Phenylobacterium montanum: one gene and its partner. The protein of the gene in region 2 interacts with the protein of the main gene of each other region in a pairwise test. Links are inferred from orthologs where the notes say so. Each region holds a gene or a part of one and is shown on either strand. Other genes may lie near its edges.

Region 1 (6,477 bases), 930 kb from region 2 along the record:
GGTCGGCTGATGGACGACGCCTGGCTGGACAGCTTCGCGCCGGGCACGGTGGGCGCGGCCTATCGCGACTTCGTGCGCAGCGAGAACCTATCGGCCGAGGGCCTGGCCGAGGTCAGCCGGCAGAACCGCAGCCGCGAGGAGGAGCGCCACCCCTATGCCTGGTTCGGCCGCCGCACCCGCGACGTTCACGACATCTGGCACATCCTGACCGGCTATCACCGCGACGGGCTGGGCGAGGCCTGCCTGGTGGCCTTTTCCTACGCCCAGACCAAGGGGCTGGGCTGGGCGGCGATCGCGCTCAGCGCGGCGCTGAGGCCCGGCCGGGGCCGGCGAGGGCCCTATGTCGCCGCCATCTGGCAGGGCTATCGGCGCGGCAAGGCGGCCGCGTGGCTGCTGGGCGAGGATTACGAGCGGCTGTTGAACGAGCCCCTGGAAGCGGCCCGCCGCCGGCTGAACATCACCCCGGCCACCCGCTATGACGCCATTCCCGTCGCCCAGCGGGATTTCGTCCCGGCGGTTTGACCGTACGGCCAATCGGCAAAGAAAAAGGAGCGCGCCGCGGCGCGCCCCTTCCCGTTTGGCAAGGGCCCGAAGACCCCCGCGCTCCAGATCAGAACTGGTAGCGCATGAAGATGCCGAACTCGTCGTAGGCGCCGTTGCCCCCGTTCAGGCCGCCGATGATGCCGCTGCCCTGGGGCGAAGCATTGGCGGTGGTGATGAACGTGGTCGAGTTCTGGACCGCGGAGACGGAGGCTGGGGCCGCCGCGCCGTTCGAGGTGACCAGCAGGCCGTTGGTGACCGAGTCGCGCTTGTAGACCATGGCCACGTCGACGCCCTTGACCGGGGTGTAGGACAGACCGACGTTGAAATACTCGTCGCGCGAGGCCGAGTTGGTCTTGTTCGAGGCCGTGGTCGCGTCGCGTTCCGGGTTCACCCAGTCGTAGCGGCCGAACAGGGCGATCTTGTCGGTGATGTTGAACGAGCCGAAGGCCGAATAGCCGTCGGCGTTCGCCTTCACCGGCTTGGCGGTGGTGACACCGGTGATGTCCTTCGCCGAGACGTACTCGCCGCCGACGCGGAAGCGGGTGTCGACATAGGCCAGGAGGGCGTCGAAGCGATTGGCGGTGTGGTTGACCGTCACGCCGTTGACGTCCTTGCCGAGGTCGCCCTCGTAGCCGCCGATCGCCGCGGTGAAGTTCTCGTAGGATACGTTCAGGCGGCCTTCGAGGTCCATCTTCTTGGTGCGGTTGAAGTTGCCGACGTCCGGCGCCTTGTAGCCGCTGCCGTCGATCACGCCCAGGGAGTAGCCGACCTTGACCGGCTTGAAGTCGAAGTTGCCGGAGACGGTGATGCCGGTGTCGGCCGAGGTGCCGTACTTGAGCCGGTCGATCAGCACGTTCTCGACGTAGCGATAGCCGTAAATGTTCTCGACGAACGGCACCCAGGGCATGTCGGTGATGCCGGCGCGAACCACCAGGGCGTCGGAATACTTGGCCTGCAGGTAGGCCTTCTTCATGAACAGCTGGGTGGCCTTGGTCGTGCCATCGTACAGGAAGTCGGTGGTCAGGTTGGCCGAGTAGGTATCGTTGAACTTGTGGTCGACGATCAGGTAGGCGCGCTTGATGTCGAAGCCATAGCCGTTGTCGGCCGGGTAGCCGTTGGAGGCCGCGGTCGTGCCGGTAGCGGCGAGTGCGCCCGGGGTCTTCTGGTTGATGTCGCTGATGTCGGCGAACACGGTGGCGCCGACCTTGGTGTCGCCCCACCAGCCGGGCTTGGGCGTGTTGGCGACCACGGCCTGCTTCACTTCGCCGGGCAGGGTCTGGATCTGCTCGGCCAATTGGGTGCGGGCGGCGCTGGCGTCGGCCTTGGCGGCGGAGGCTTCGGCCTCGGCGGCCTGGGCCTTGGCTTCGGTCTGCTCGCGAGCCATCTGCTCCTGGTCGAGGCGAGCCTTCAGCGACTCGACTTCATCGGCCAGGGCCTTGACCTCTTCGGCGGTGGCGCCGGCCGGCGCGGGCGCGGCGGCTTCGTGGTGATGGTGCTTCTTCGACGTCTTGGCTTGCGCGGCGGCGCCCATGCCGACGGCGAGCACAACACCGCAGGCCACGCTGCAGAGCAGCGACGATTTAGTCCGCATCAGATGTTCCCCAATCTTCCCCCGGCTGATCAGCCGGAACTTGCGGGAGCCGGACTATGCGCAGGGCATAACAATCCGGCGACGGAGCGGTGACGCTTTTGCGACAGCAGTCCGCTCCCGCCCGCGAGTGACAAATGCATCACAGTGCGAAGGCCCGTCCTGGGGCGTTCTCACCGTCGGTTTCAAGCGCTCTAGATGCCCTCCCGCAAAGTGGCGCGCGGATAGATTTTCCAGCGCGCAGGCGTAACGGCGGCGATGCCGCCGTCATGGATCTTGGCCGGAACGCTCGCCGAGCGGAGCCGCAGCTCCAGGTCCTGGCCGGCGATTCGGCAATGAAGCCGCGACTCTGAGCCGCGGGTGACCGCGGCCAGGACTTCGGCCCGCAGGCCCGTTCCGCTCGCATCGGCGACATCGACCTCGTTGGGCCGGAAATAGAGATCGGCTGGACCGCCAGGGGTTCCGGGCGCTGCAACGCGCCAGTCGCCGATCCGCAGGGCGCCGTTCTCCACCACGCCCGGCAGGCGACAGGATGGGCCGAGGAATTCGAAGGCGAAGGCGTCGCCTGGATTTTCGTACAGCGCGCCCGGCGCCCCGACCTGGACCAGGCGGCCGTCCCTCAGGATCGCCACCCGGTCCGCCAGGTCCAGCGCCTCCTCCTGGTCGTGGGTGACGAAGACCGTGGTGACCCCCGCCCGGTCGTGAATCTCGCGCAGCCAGCGGCGCAGGTCGCGGCGCACCTGGGCGTCCAGGGCTCCGAACGGCTCGTCCAGCAGCAGCATGCGCGGCTCGATGGCCAGGGCCCTGGCCAGGGCCACCCGCTGGCGCTGGCCGCCGGACAGCTGCGCCGGATAGCGGCCGTCCAGCCCCTCGAGCTGGACCAGGCTCAGAAGGTCGCCGACCCGGCGGCGGATCTCGGCTCGGTCGGGGCGCTCTGCGCGCGGCCGCACGCTGAGGCCGAACGCGATGTTCTGGGCCACGGTCATGTGGCGGAACAGGGCGTAATGCTGGAACACCATGCCCACCCGCCGCCGGCGGGCCGGCAGGGCCAGGAAGTCCTCGCCGCCGAAGCGGACCTCGCCGGCGTCGGGCCGCTCGAGCCCGGCCAGGATGCGCAGGAGCGTGGTCTTGCCCGAGCCAGATGGGCCGAGCAGGGCCAGGAATTCCTTCTCTCCCGCCGCCAGCGAGACCCCGTTCAGCGCCGGATAGCGGCCGAACGACTTGCGGATGTCGCGAATGTCGAGGGCCAGGCTCGGTCCCTCAGCGGCGGCGGGCGTGGGCGAGCTGGTCGGCATATCGCCATTCGAGGGCGCTCTTGAGACCCAGGGTGACAAGGCCGAGCGAGGCCAGGAGGGAGGCGGCCGCGAAGGCGCCAACGAAGTCGTAGTCATTGTAGAGCGCCTCGACATGAAGGGGCAGGGTGTTGGTCAGTCCACGGATCTTGCCCGACACCACCGAGACGGCGCCGAACTCGCCCATGGCGCGGGCGTTGCAGAGCAGGACCCCGTAGAGCAGGGCCCACCGGACATTGGGCAGGGTCACCCGGCGGAACACGGTCAGGCCGCCGGCGCCCAGGGTCACGGCCGCCGCCTCCTCATCGGTTCCCTGGTCCTGCATCAGCGGGATCAGCTCGCGGGCGACGAAGGGCAGGGTGACGGTGATGGTCGCCAGCACCAGGCCGGTGACGGTGAAGATGATGCGCACGCCGTGGTCCGCCAGCGCCTGGCCGAACCAGCCCTGGGCCCCGAACAGCAGCACCCAGACCAGGCCCGAGACCACCGGCGACATGGAGAAGGGCAGGTCGATCAGGGCCAGGAGGGCGCTCTTGCCGACGAACTCGAACTTGGCGACGCACCAGGCGGCGGCGAGGCCAAAGGCGGCGTTCAGCGGCACGGCGATGGCCGCGACCAGGAGGGTCAGGCGGATCGCCGCCCAGGTGTCGGGCTGGCCGAACACGGCGAGATAGCCGGAGAGGCCCTTGTGGAACGCCTCCTCGAACACCACCGCCAGGGGCGCGGCGACCAGAAGGCCAAGGACCAGGACCGCGCCCGCCAGCATCAGGGGCGCCGCGCCCGGCAGATGGACCCGCATCCTCATGCTCGCCCCCGCCGCGCCAGCAGCATCTGGGCGCCGCTGACCGCGACCAGGCACAGGAAGGAGATCACCAGCATGGCCAGGCCCACCGCGGCGGCGCCGGCATAGTCGTATTGCTCCAGCTTGATCACGATCAGCAGGGGCGCGATCTCGGTCTTCATCTGCAGGTTGCCGGCGATGAAGATCACCGAGCCGTACTCGCCCACCGCCCGGGCGAAGGCGAGGCCGACGCCGGACAAAAGGGCTGGGGCCACGGCCGGCAGGATCACGCGCGCGAACCTCTGGCCGTCATTGGCGCCCAGGGTGCGGGCGGCCTCGTCCACCTCGGGGTCCAGGTCCTGCAGCACCGGCTGCAACTGGCGCACCACAAAGGGCAGGCCGATGAACAGCAGGGCGATGAACACCCCCGCCGGCGCATAGGCGGTCTTGATCCCCAGATGGGCGGCCACCGCGCCGAAGGGGCCGGTGGGCGCATAGAGCGCGGTCAGGGCGATGCCGGCGACCGCGGTCGGCAAGGCGAAGGGCAGGTCGACCAGGGCGTCCAGCAGCCGCCGGCCCGGAAACTCGAAGCGCACCAGCACCCAGGCGACCACCAGGCCCATGGGCGCGTTGGCCAGGGCGGCCAGGGCCGAGGCGCCGAAACTGAGCCGCAGCGCCGCCAGGACCCGGGGATCGGTCAGCACATGCCAAACGCCCGCGAGGCCCAGCTGCCACGGCTTGAGGGCCAGGGCCAGCAGGGGGATCAGCACGATCGCGCCGAGATAGGCCAGCGTCACGCCCAGGGCCGGACCGAAGCCCGGCAGCACCGAGGGCTGGCGCCAGCGCCAGGCGGCTTTGGGCGGCGCGGCGTCCGCGGTCGCGGCGACGAAGGCCATGGTCTGTCAGGCCTTGTGAATCTGGTCGAACACCCCGCCATCGGCGAAGTGGGTCGCCTGGGCCTTGCGCCAGCCGCCGAAGGTGTCGTCGATGGTCACCAGCGGGATCTTGGGAAAGTCCTTGGCGTACTTGGCCACAGCCGCGCCGTTGCGCGGGCGGAAGTGGTTCTTGCCGATCAGGTCCTGGGCCAGGGGGCTGTAGAGGAAGTTCAGATAGCCTGCGGCGACGGTGCGCACACCCTTGCGGTCGACGTTCTTGTCCACCAGGGCCACGGGCGGCTCGGCCAGGATCGAATTGGGCGGGATGACGATGTCGAACTTGTCGGCGCCGAACTCGGCCAGGGCCAGGTGCGCCTCGTTCTCCCAGCAGACCAGGGCGTCGCCCAGGCCGCGCTGGGCGAAGGTCACGGTCGAGCCGCGGGCGCCGGAATCCAGCACCGGCACATGGCGGTAGAACTCGGCCACATAGGCGCGGGCCGAGGCGTCGGAGCCGCCCGGCGCTTTGAGCGCAGAGGCCCACGCAGCCAAATAGGCCCAGCGCGCCCCGCCCGAGGTTTTGGGATTGGGGGCGATCAGGGTCACACCAGGACGCACCAGGTCGGCCCAGCTATGCAGCTTGGCCGGATTGCCCTTGCGCACCAGGAACACGATGGTCGAGGTGTAGGGGGTGGAGTTGTCGGGCAGGCGCGATTGCCAGTTGGTGGGCAGGAGCTGCGCCTTCTCGGCGATGACGTCGATGTCGTAGGCCAGGCCCAGGGTGACGACGTCGGCCTGCAGGCCATCGATCACCGCCCGCGCTTGGGCGCCCGAGCCGCCGTGGCTCTGGTCGATGGTCACCGCCTGCCCGGTGCGCGACTTCCAAAAGCCGGTGAAGGCGGCGTTGATGTCCTTGTAGAGCTCGCGGGTCGGGTCGTAGCTGACATTGAGCAGCCGGATCGGCGGCCGGTCCTGGGCCAGGGCCGGGCCGGCGAGGGCGGCCGCGCCCAGGGCCGTCAATACGGCGCGGCGGTCGGTTCTGGCGTGGCGCACGGGCTCTTCCCCTTCAGATCGTCTAAGGTGGGGTCATGCTAGCCAGAATCTCTATTAGTTCGATAGAGTTTTGGGGGAATTGGATGCAGTTTTTCTGAATGGCGAAGTTTCAGCCTGTTCGCGCGTAGCGCAGGCGTCTCGCTAGCCAGCAACCCACCTGCGCTTCGGTCACTTGCCCATCCGCGCCGCGCTGGAAGGATAAAGTCCAGTCTCCAGGAGGGGTATGGTCCAGGGCGCGGGGGCAAGGCAGGGCCCAGAGGTCGGCGGCGATCGGATCGAGCACTTCCATGCGCCCCTGGCCGAGAAAGCCGGAGAAGCCGCCGTAGAGCACGCCGCCGGCGTCGACCA
Region 2 (6,320 bases):
TTGTAGAGGTCGTCCGGCGGCCTGTTGGAGGTAGCGACCAGCACCACCCCGCGCTCGAACAGGTGCTCGAACAGCCGCCCCAGGATCATGGCGTCGGCAATGTCGGTGACCTGCAGTTCGTCGAAGCAAAGAAGCTTGGCCTGCTCGGCGATGTATTCGGCGACGGGGGGGATTGGATCGTCGCCCTTGGTCTGGCCGAAGCGCGCTTTGCGCGCGGCGGCGTCGCCCTTGCGCCACTCGCCGACCAGGGCGTGGACCTCGGCCATGAAAGCCTGGAAGTGCACGCGCCGCTTGCGCGTCACCGGAGCGGAGTCGAAGAACAGGTCCATCAGCATGGACTTGCCGCGGCCCACCGGGCCCCAGAGATAGACCCCGCGCGGCGCCTTCGGCTTCTTGAACAGGGCAAAGCCGAAGCCCGGTTCGGCCAGGGCGTTCAGCTCGCTCTCCAGCCGCGCCAGCGCCTCGACCGCCGCCGCCTGGGCCGCGTCGGGCTTGATCTCGCCGGACCTGAGCCGTTCGCGATAGGCGGTGGAAAGGGACTGGACCATTGGGGCTGCGGTTAGCCGGTCAAGCCAGGACTGAAAAGGCCTGCCGCAACGTCAATCGCGGTGATAGGGCGCGCCAGCCAGGATGGTGACTGCGCGATAGACCTGCTCGGCCAGCATGGCGCGCACCAGGGCGTGCGGCCAGGTCTGGATCCCGAAGGCGAGGGTTTCGCTGGCGGCGGCGAGGACCTGCAGGTCGAGCCCGTCCGCCCCGCCGATCACCAGCACCAGCCGCCGGGTCCCGTCGTCGCGCAGCCGCTCGATACGGCCGGCGAAGGCGCGGGAGGTGAAGGCCTTGCCGTGTTCGTCGCAGGCGATGACGTGGGCGCCGGCCAGGTGCGGCGACAGGGCCTCGGCCTCGGCGGCCTTGCCCGGCTTGCGCCCCTCGACTTCGACGATCTCGACCGGCCCCAGGCCCAGCGAACGCCCGGCGGCGCTCGCGCGCTCGGCATAGTCCTTCGCGAGCGCCGCTTCCGGCGCCCGGCCCAAGCGGCCGACGGTGAGGAGGGTGACCTTCATCTTCCCTTCGCCCCTTTCGGGAGAAGGCGCTGGGTCAGTTCGCCGCCGCGCGGTGCGGGGAGTCGACCGACCAGATCTTTTCGAGGTTGTAGAACACGCGCACCTCGGGCCGGAACAGATGGACGATGATGTCCCCGGCGTCGATCAGGACCCAGTTGCAGTCCGGCAGGCCCTCGACCCGGGCCTTTCCGGCGCCGAGATCCTTCAACAGGCGCAGCAGGTGGTCGGCCAGGGCGCCGACATGGCGGTGCGAACGCCCGGAAGCGACGATCATGCAATCGGCCACCGAGCTTTTGTCCTTCAAGTCGATAAGGACGATGTCCTGCGCCTTGTCGTCGTCGAGACGGGCCAGAATCCGTTCCTGCAGTCCTTCCGTCGAAACGGGACTAGACTGGTCCTCTATGGAAGGCTCGGCCGACTGGGCCTGACCTTCGTGCGCACTCGGCGCGGCATCGCGATGCAGCGGTTTGCTCCTCTAGGCGTCACGCTAATTGGGGACCCTAGCATACGAATGCGTCCAGGTCAGGCGTGAATCTCGGATGCGACCTTTGCGTCCCTGATCTTGGTCGAGGAGGCGTGGTTCAGCTGCGCCGGAATATAGACCCAGGCGGGCGGGTCGGTGGTCGCCAGGCGCCGGGCGAAACCGGCCGGACGACGGGCGGCGGCGAAGCGCCGGGCGGCGGGGGCGAGGCCGCCGCGCAGCTCCGAGCCGGGGCGGGAGACCACGGCGATCGGGATGTTGGCCTGGATTTCGCTCCAGCCGCGCCACCTGTGGAAGCTGGCCAGGCTGTCGGCGCCCATGATCCAGACGAACTTCACCCCCGGAAAGCGGGCCTGGAGGATGCGGATCAGGTCGATGGTGTAGCGGACGCCGAGGCGCGTCTCGATGTCCGAAACGATCATCTTCGGGCCGCGGGCGAAACGCGCCGCCTTGGCCATCCGCATCCTGAGGCTGTCTGGCTGGGCGGTCTTCAGGGGGTTCTGCGGCGAGACCAGCCAGATCACCCGGTCGAGCCCCAGGCGCGTCAGCGCCGTCTCCGCAACATGGGCATGGCCCTCATGCGCTGGGTTGAACGAGCCGCCGAACAGGCCGACCCGCATGCCGGGCTGGAGCGAAAAGCCCAGTCTCAGCGCGTCGGGGCGGCCGGCCTCAGGAACGCGCCGGACCGGACCCGCGAACCACATGCTGATCTGACTTGGGTGAAGGCGATTGGGGTGATGGAGATTGCCGGTCGAGGGCCAGGTCGGTCTGGCGCACCCGGGCGCGGACGGTGAACACGCTGTCGCCGGCCAGGACCCCGCCGCGGGCGAGGAGGCGGCCGTTCTGCCAGTTGGAGAGGCCGAGTTCGGGCCGGTTCAGGGCGTATTGCCCATCGACCCAGCGGGTGAAGCCGTCGCCGACGAAGGGGGCGTCCACCGCCTCGAAGAAGCGCTTCTGCGCCAGCTCGTCCTCGGCGATCAGGCTGACGGCGAAGTGGGGGCTGAAGCGGTTGAACAGGGCCGCGGCCTCCTCGGCGCCGTCAACCAGGGCGAGGCTGAGCTCGGGGGTGTCCTCCCACTCCCATTCGACAGCCAAGCCCTCCAGAGGCAGGGCCTCGACCGCCGCCTCGTCATGTTCACCGTCGGCGCGGCGCACCTTGGCGCGGGCCTTGCGCCAGTCGGCGGGCAGGGCGGAAAGGTCTGCCTCGACCACATGCAGCTTGACGTCGCCGCCGCGGCGGCGGCCGGCGCGGGCTATGGCGTCCAGGAAGGCGGGCAGCAGTTCGTCCGCGCGCTCACGGGCGATGCAGCAGACGTTCAGGGTGTTGCAGACCTTGCGGTCCAGCGAGTGATAGACGGCCTCGGCGAAGCGGGCGGCGTCGGCGCTCTTGTCCGCCACCAGCCAGGCGCCGCCGGTTCCGTGCAGGCTGACGGGCGTGCCGGTCTGGCGCGCCACCCCGCCGAGCTGGGCCACGGCGGGGCCCGAGCCGCGGGCCACGGCCAGGGACAGGCGCGGATCGGCGAACATGGCCCAGCCGGCGGCGTGCTCGGCGCTCTCGACCAGGCTGGCGGCGCCCTCCGGCAGGCCGGCGGCGGCCAGGGCCGGGTCCAGGGCCTCGGCGACGATGGCCTTGGCGGTGCCGAGCGCATCGCCGCCGATGCGGAACACGACGGTGTTGCCGGTGCGCAGGACGCCGGTGGCGTCGGCGAACACGTTGGGACGGCCTTCGAAGACGAATCCTACGACGCCCAGCGGCGCGGCGACCTGCTCCAGGCTCCAGCCGGCGTGGTCGATCCGCTCCAGCACCCGGCCGCGCGCGCCCTCGGCGGCGGCCCATTCCTTCAGGCCGGCTATCATGTCCCGCCGCATGGCCGCGCTGACGGCGAGGCGGGTGGTCGAGCGGCCGCGTGCCCTGGCGCTGTCCACGTCCTGCGCATTGGCGGCGGCGATCGCGCCCCAGGCGGCCTCGTCCTCCAGCCGGGCGGCGAAGGCTTCGAAGAAGCGGCTGATCTGGCTGTCCGACACCTGGCCCATGCGCCGGAAGGCTTCGTGCGCCCGGCCCACGGCCCGGTCGGCGACGGCCTGCACTGCGGCCGGCACGTGCAGCAGGGCGCCGGTGTCCTGCACGACGATCAGGCTGTCGCCGGCCTGGAACTGTTCGGCCAGCGCCGCCGACACCCGCGCGACCCGGTTCCCCCCAAAGGGGATCGGCTGTCCAACTTCCAGCTTGTCCAGGGCGGCCACGGTCATGCCGCCGTCATAGAGGCAAAAGCGGGCGGGATGAAGAGCGCGCGGCGAAGACCACCACCTATGACCGGCTCGGGGGGAAAGCCACCAGACGGCAGACGAGGAACACAATGCCGGCCCAGATCGCGCTGTTCACAACCGTCATTGGCCAGAACCACAGATTCGCCCACGACCCCAGCACCGGAAACAATGGCAGGGAGAGCCAGCGCCATGCACCGACATGTCGGTGAGGTCCATCCGCTCCTGCCCAGGCCATGAACTGGGCAATCCAATGGATAGAGAAAGCAAGCGCGAAGACGACCGCCAAAAGAACGGGACGCTTTGTGCTTTGAGCCCTGGTTGTATCCGCCATACCAACACCGCTCATCCCGGCGAATGCCGGGATCCAGATCGTATGGCGCAATAGGTTCAGGACAACCCCAAATTTTAGCGCTCTATGACCTGGATCCCGGCATTCGCCGGGATGAGCGGATATTTTGGAGCGATCGCTATCCCCGTCCAAGCGCCAAGTCGTCGGCGTGGATCAGGGTCGGCCCCTCGGTGTAGCCGAGCACCGCTTCGATGGCGGCGGACTTCAGGCCCTTGATGCGGTCGGCGTCGGCGGCGTCGTAGCGGGAGAGGCCGCGGGCGATTTCGCGGCCGTCCTCGGCCTGGATCAGGATCGCGTCGCCCTTTTCGAAGCGGCCCTCCACCTGGCACACCCCGGCGGGCAGGAGGGACTTGCCCTGGCGCAGGGCGGCGGCCGCGCCGGCGTCGACGGTCACCGAGCCCTGGGGCGCCAGCGAGCCGGCGATCCAGGCCTTGTAGGCGGCGGCCGGGGAGACGTGGGGCTCGAACAGGGTGGCCTTGGCCCCGGCCTCGACCGCGCCCAGAGGGGCGGGGCGGCCGCCGATGGTGATCAGGGTGGCGCAGCCGGCCGCGGCGGCGATGCGGGCGGCCATCAGCTTGGTGGCCATGCCGCCGGTGCCGACACCGGCCGCGGCGTTGGCGCCGCCGGCCATGGCGTCGATCTCGGGCGTCAGCTCGCGCACCACCGGGATGTGCCGTGCGCCCGGATCGCGGCGCGGGTCGCCGGTGTAGAGGCCATCGACATCGGAGAGCAGCACCAGGAGGTCGGCGCCGATCATCTGGGCCACGCGGGCGGCCAGGCGGTCGTTGTCGCCGTAGCGGATTTCTTCCGTCACCACGGTGTCGTTCTCATTGACGATCGGCACGACGCCGAGGCCCAGGAGGGTCTCGGTGGTCGCCCGCGCGTTCAGCCAGCGGCGGCGGGTCTCGGTGTCGTCGCGGGTGAGCAGCACCTGGGCCGCGGTCATGGCGTGGGGGGCGAAGGCCTCTTCCCAGGCGTGCATCAACAGCGACTGGCCGGCGGCGGCGGCGGCCTGTTTCTGCGGCAGGTCGAGTTTCTTGGCCATCAGGCCCAGGCGCTTGCGGCCCAGGGCCACGGCGCCGGAGGAGACGATCAATAGCTGCTGGCCGCGGGCCTTCATCCGCGCGGCGTCGGCGGCCAGGCTGGCCAGCCAGGCGCGGTCGGCGTCGGCGGTGCGCGGATCGATCAGCAGCGCCGAGCCGACCTTGACCACGATCCGCCGGGCGGAGGCGAGGTCGGTCAAGGCCTCCAGCCCTCATCCTTGGGGCCTTCGATGGCCCGCTCGCTCTCCCGCGCGGCGCGGATTTCGATATGGGCGGCGCGCAGCACCTCCTCGACCCCTTCGCCAGAGACGCCGGAGACCAGCATGGGCATGCGCCCCGCAGCCTCGGCCAGTTCCTCGGCGAGCAGGATGCGGCTATCCTCATCCAGGGCGTCGACCTTGTTCAGCGCCAGGATCTCGGGCTTTTCCGCCAGGCCCTCGCCATAGGCCTCCAGCTCACCGCGCACGGTGCGCCAGGCGCCCACGATATCGTCCTGGGTCCCGTCGATCAGGTGGATCAGGACGGCGGTGCGCTCCACATGGCCCAGGAAGCGGGTGCCAAGGCCGGCGCCTTCCGAGGCGCCCTCGATCAGGCCGGGGATGTCGGCGAGGACGAAGCGTTCGTTGGTGGAAAGATCGACCACGCCCAGGCCCGGCGTCAGGGTGGTGAAGGGATAGTCGGCGATCTTGGGCTTGGCCGCCGAGACGGCCGAGAGGAAGGTCGACTTGCCGGCGTTGGGCAGGCCCACCAGGCCCGCATCGGCGATCAGCTTCAGCCGCAGCCAGATCCAGCGCTCCTCGCCCGGCAGGCCGGGATTGGCGTGGTCGGGGGCCTGGTTGATCGGGCCCTTGAAATAGGCGTTGCCGAAGCCTCCGTTGCCGCCTTTCAAGAGCCTGACCCGCATCCCCGGCTTGTCGAGGTCGCAGATCAGGGTCTCCTTGTCCTCGTCCAGCACCTGGGCGCCCACGGGGACCTTGAGCACGATGTCCTCGCCATTGGCGCCGTGGCGGTTGCGGCCCATGCCATGGCCGCCGGTCTGGGCCTTGAAATGTTGCTGGTAGCGGTAGTCGATCAGGGTGTTGAGGCCATCAACCGCCTCGATCCACACGTCGCCG

The links.
Region 1: the proteins of KCG34_RS15835 (region 2) and KCG34_RS11570 interact in binary tests that used the Escherichia coli proteins (3 or more experiments, as listed by UniProt). The link is inferred for Phenylobacterium montanum from one-to-one orthologs.

What each region holds. Positions count from the first base shown.
Region 1 is NZ_CP073078.1:2,582,768-2,589,244, reverse strand. The notes cover bases 1,377-4,375. They hold KCG34_RS11570 (sulfate/molybdate ABC transporter ATP-binding protein), read right to left. Parts: upstream 3,427-4,375; coding sequence 2,326-3,426; downstream 1,377-2,325. Other genes in these bases: cysT (sulfate ABC transporter permease subunit CysT), read right to left, coding at 4,225-4,375; cysW (sulfate ABC transporter permease subunit CysW), read right to left, coding at 3,392-4,228; KCG34_RS11575 (hypothetical protein), read right to left, coding at 1,377-2,134. In the rest of the region: KCG34_RS11580 (Coq4 family protein), read left to right, coding at 1-522; more of KCG34_RS11575, read right to left, coding at 611-1,376; more of cysT, read right to left, coding at 4,376-5,100; KCG34_RS11555 (sulfate ABC transporter substrate-binding protein), read right to left, coding at 5,107-6,129; KCG34_RS11550 (D-aminopeptidase), read right to left, coding at 6,239-6,477. UniProt on the Escherichia coli protein: Part of the ABC transporter complex CysAWTP involved in sulfate/thiosulfate import. Responsible for energy coupling to the transport system.
Region 2 is NZ_CP073078.1:3,514,200-3,520,519, forward strand. What follows is about bases 1,506-4,347. They hold KCG34_RS15835 (aldehyde dehydrogenase family protein), read right to left. Parts: upstream 3,796-4,347; coding sequence 2,215-3,795; downstream 1,506-2,214. Other genes in these bases: rsfS (ribosome silencing factor), read right to left, coding at 1,506-1,527; KCG34_RS15830 (nicotinate-nucleotide adenylyltransferase), read right to left, coding at 1,587-2,249; proB (glutamate 5-kinase), read right to left, coding at 4,281-4,347. In the rest of the region: cell division protein ZapE, read right to left, coding at 1-548; 23S rRNA (pseudouridine(1915)-N(3))-methyltransferase RlmH, read right to left, coding at 600-1,064; more of rsfS, read right to left, coding at 1,099-1,505; more of proB, read right to left, coding at 4,348-5,414; GTPase ObgE, read right to left, coding at 5,402-6,320. UniProt on the Escherichia coli protein: Catalyzes the NADPH-dependent reduction of L-glutamate 5-phosphate into L-glutamate 5-semialdehyde and phosphate. The product spontaneously undergoes cyclization to form 1-pyrroline-5-carboxylate.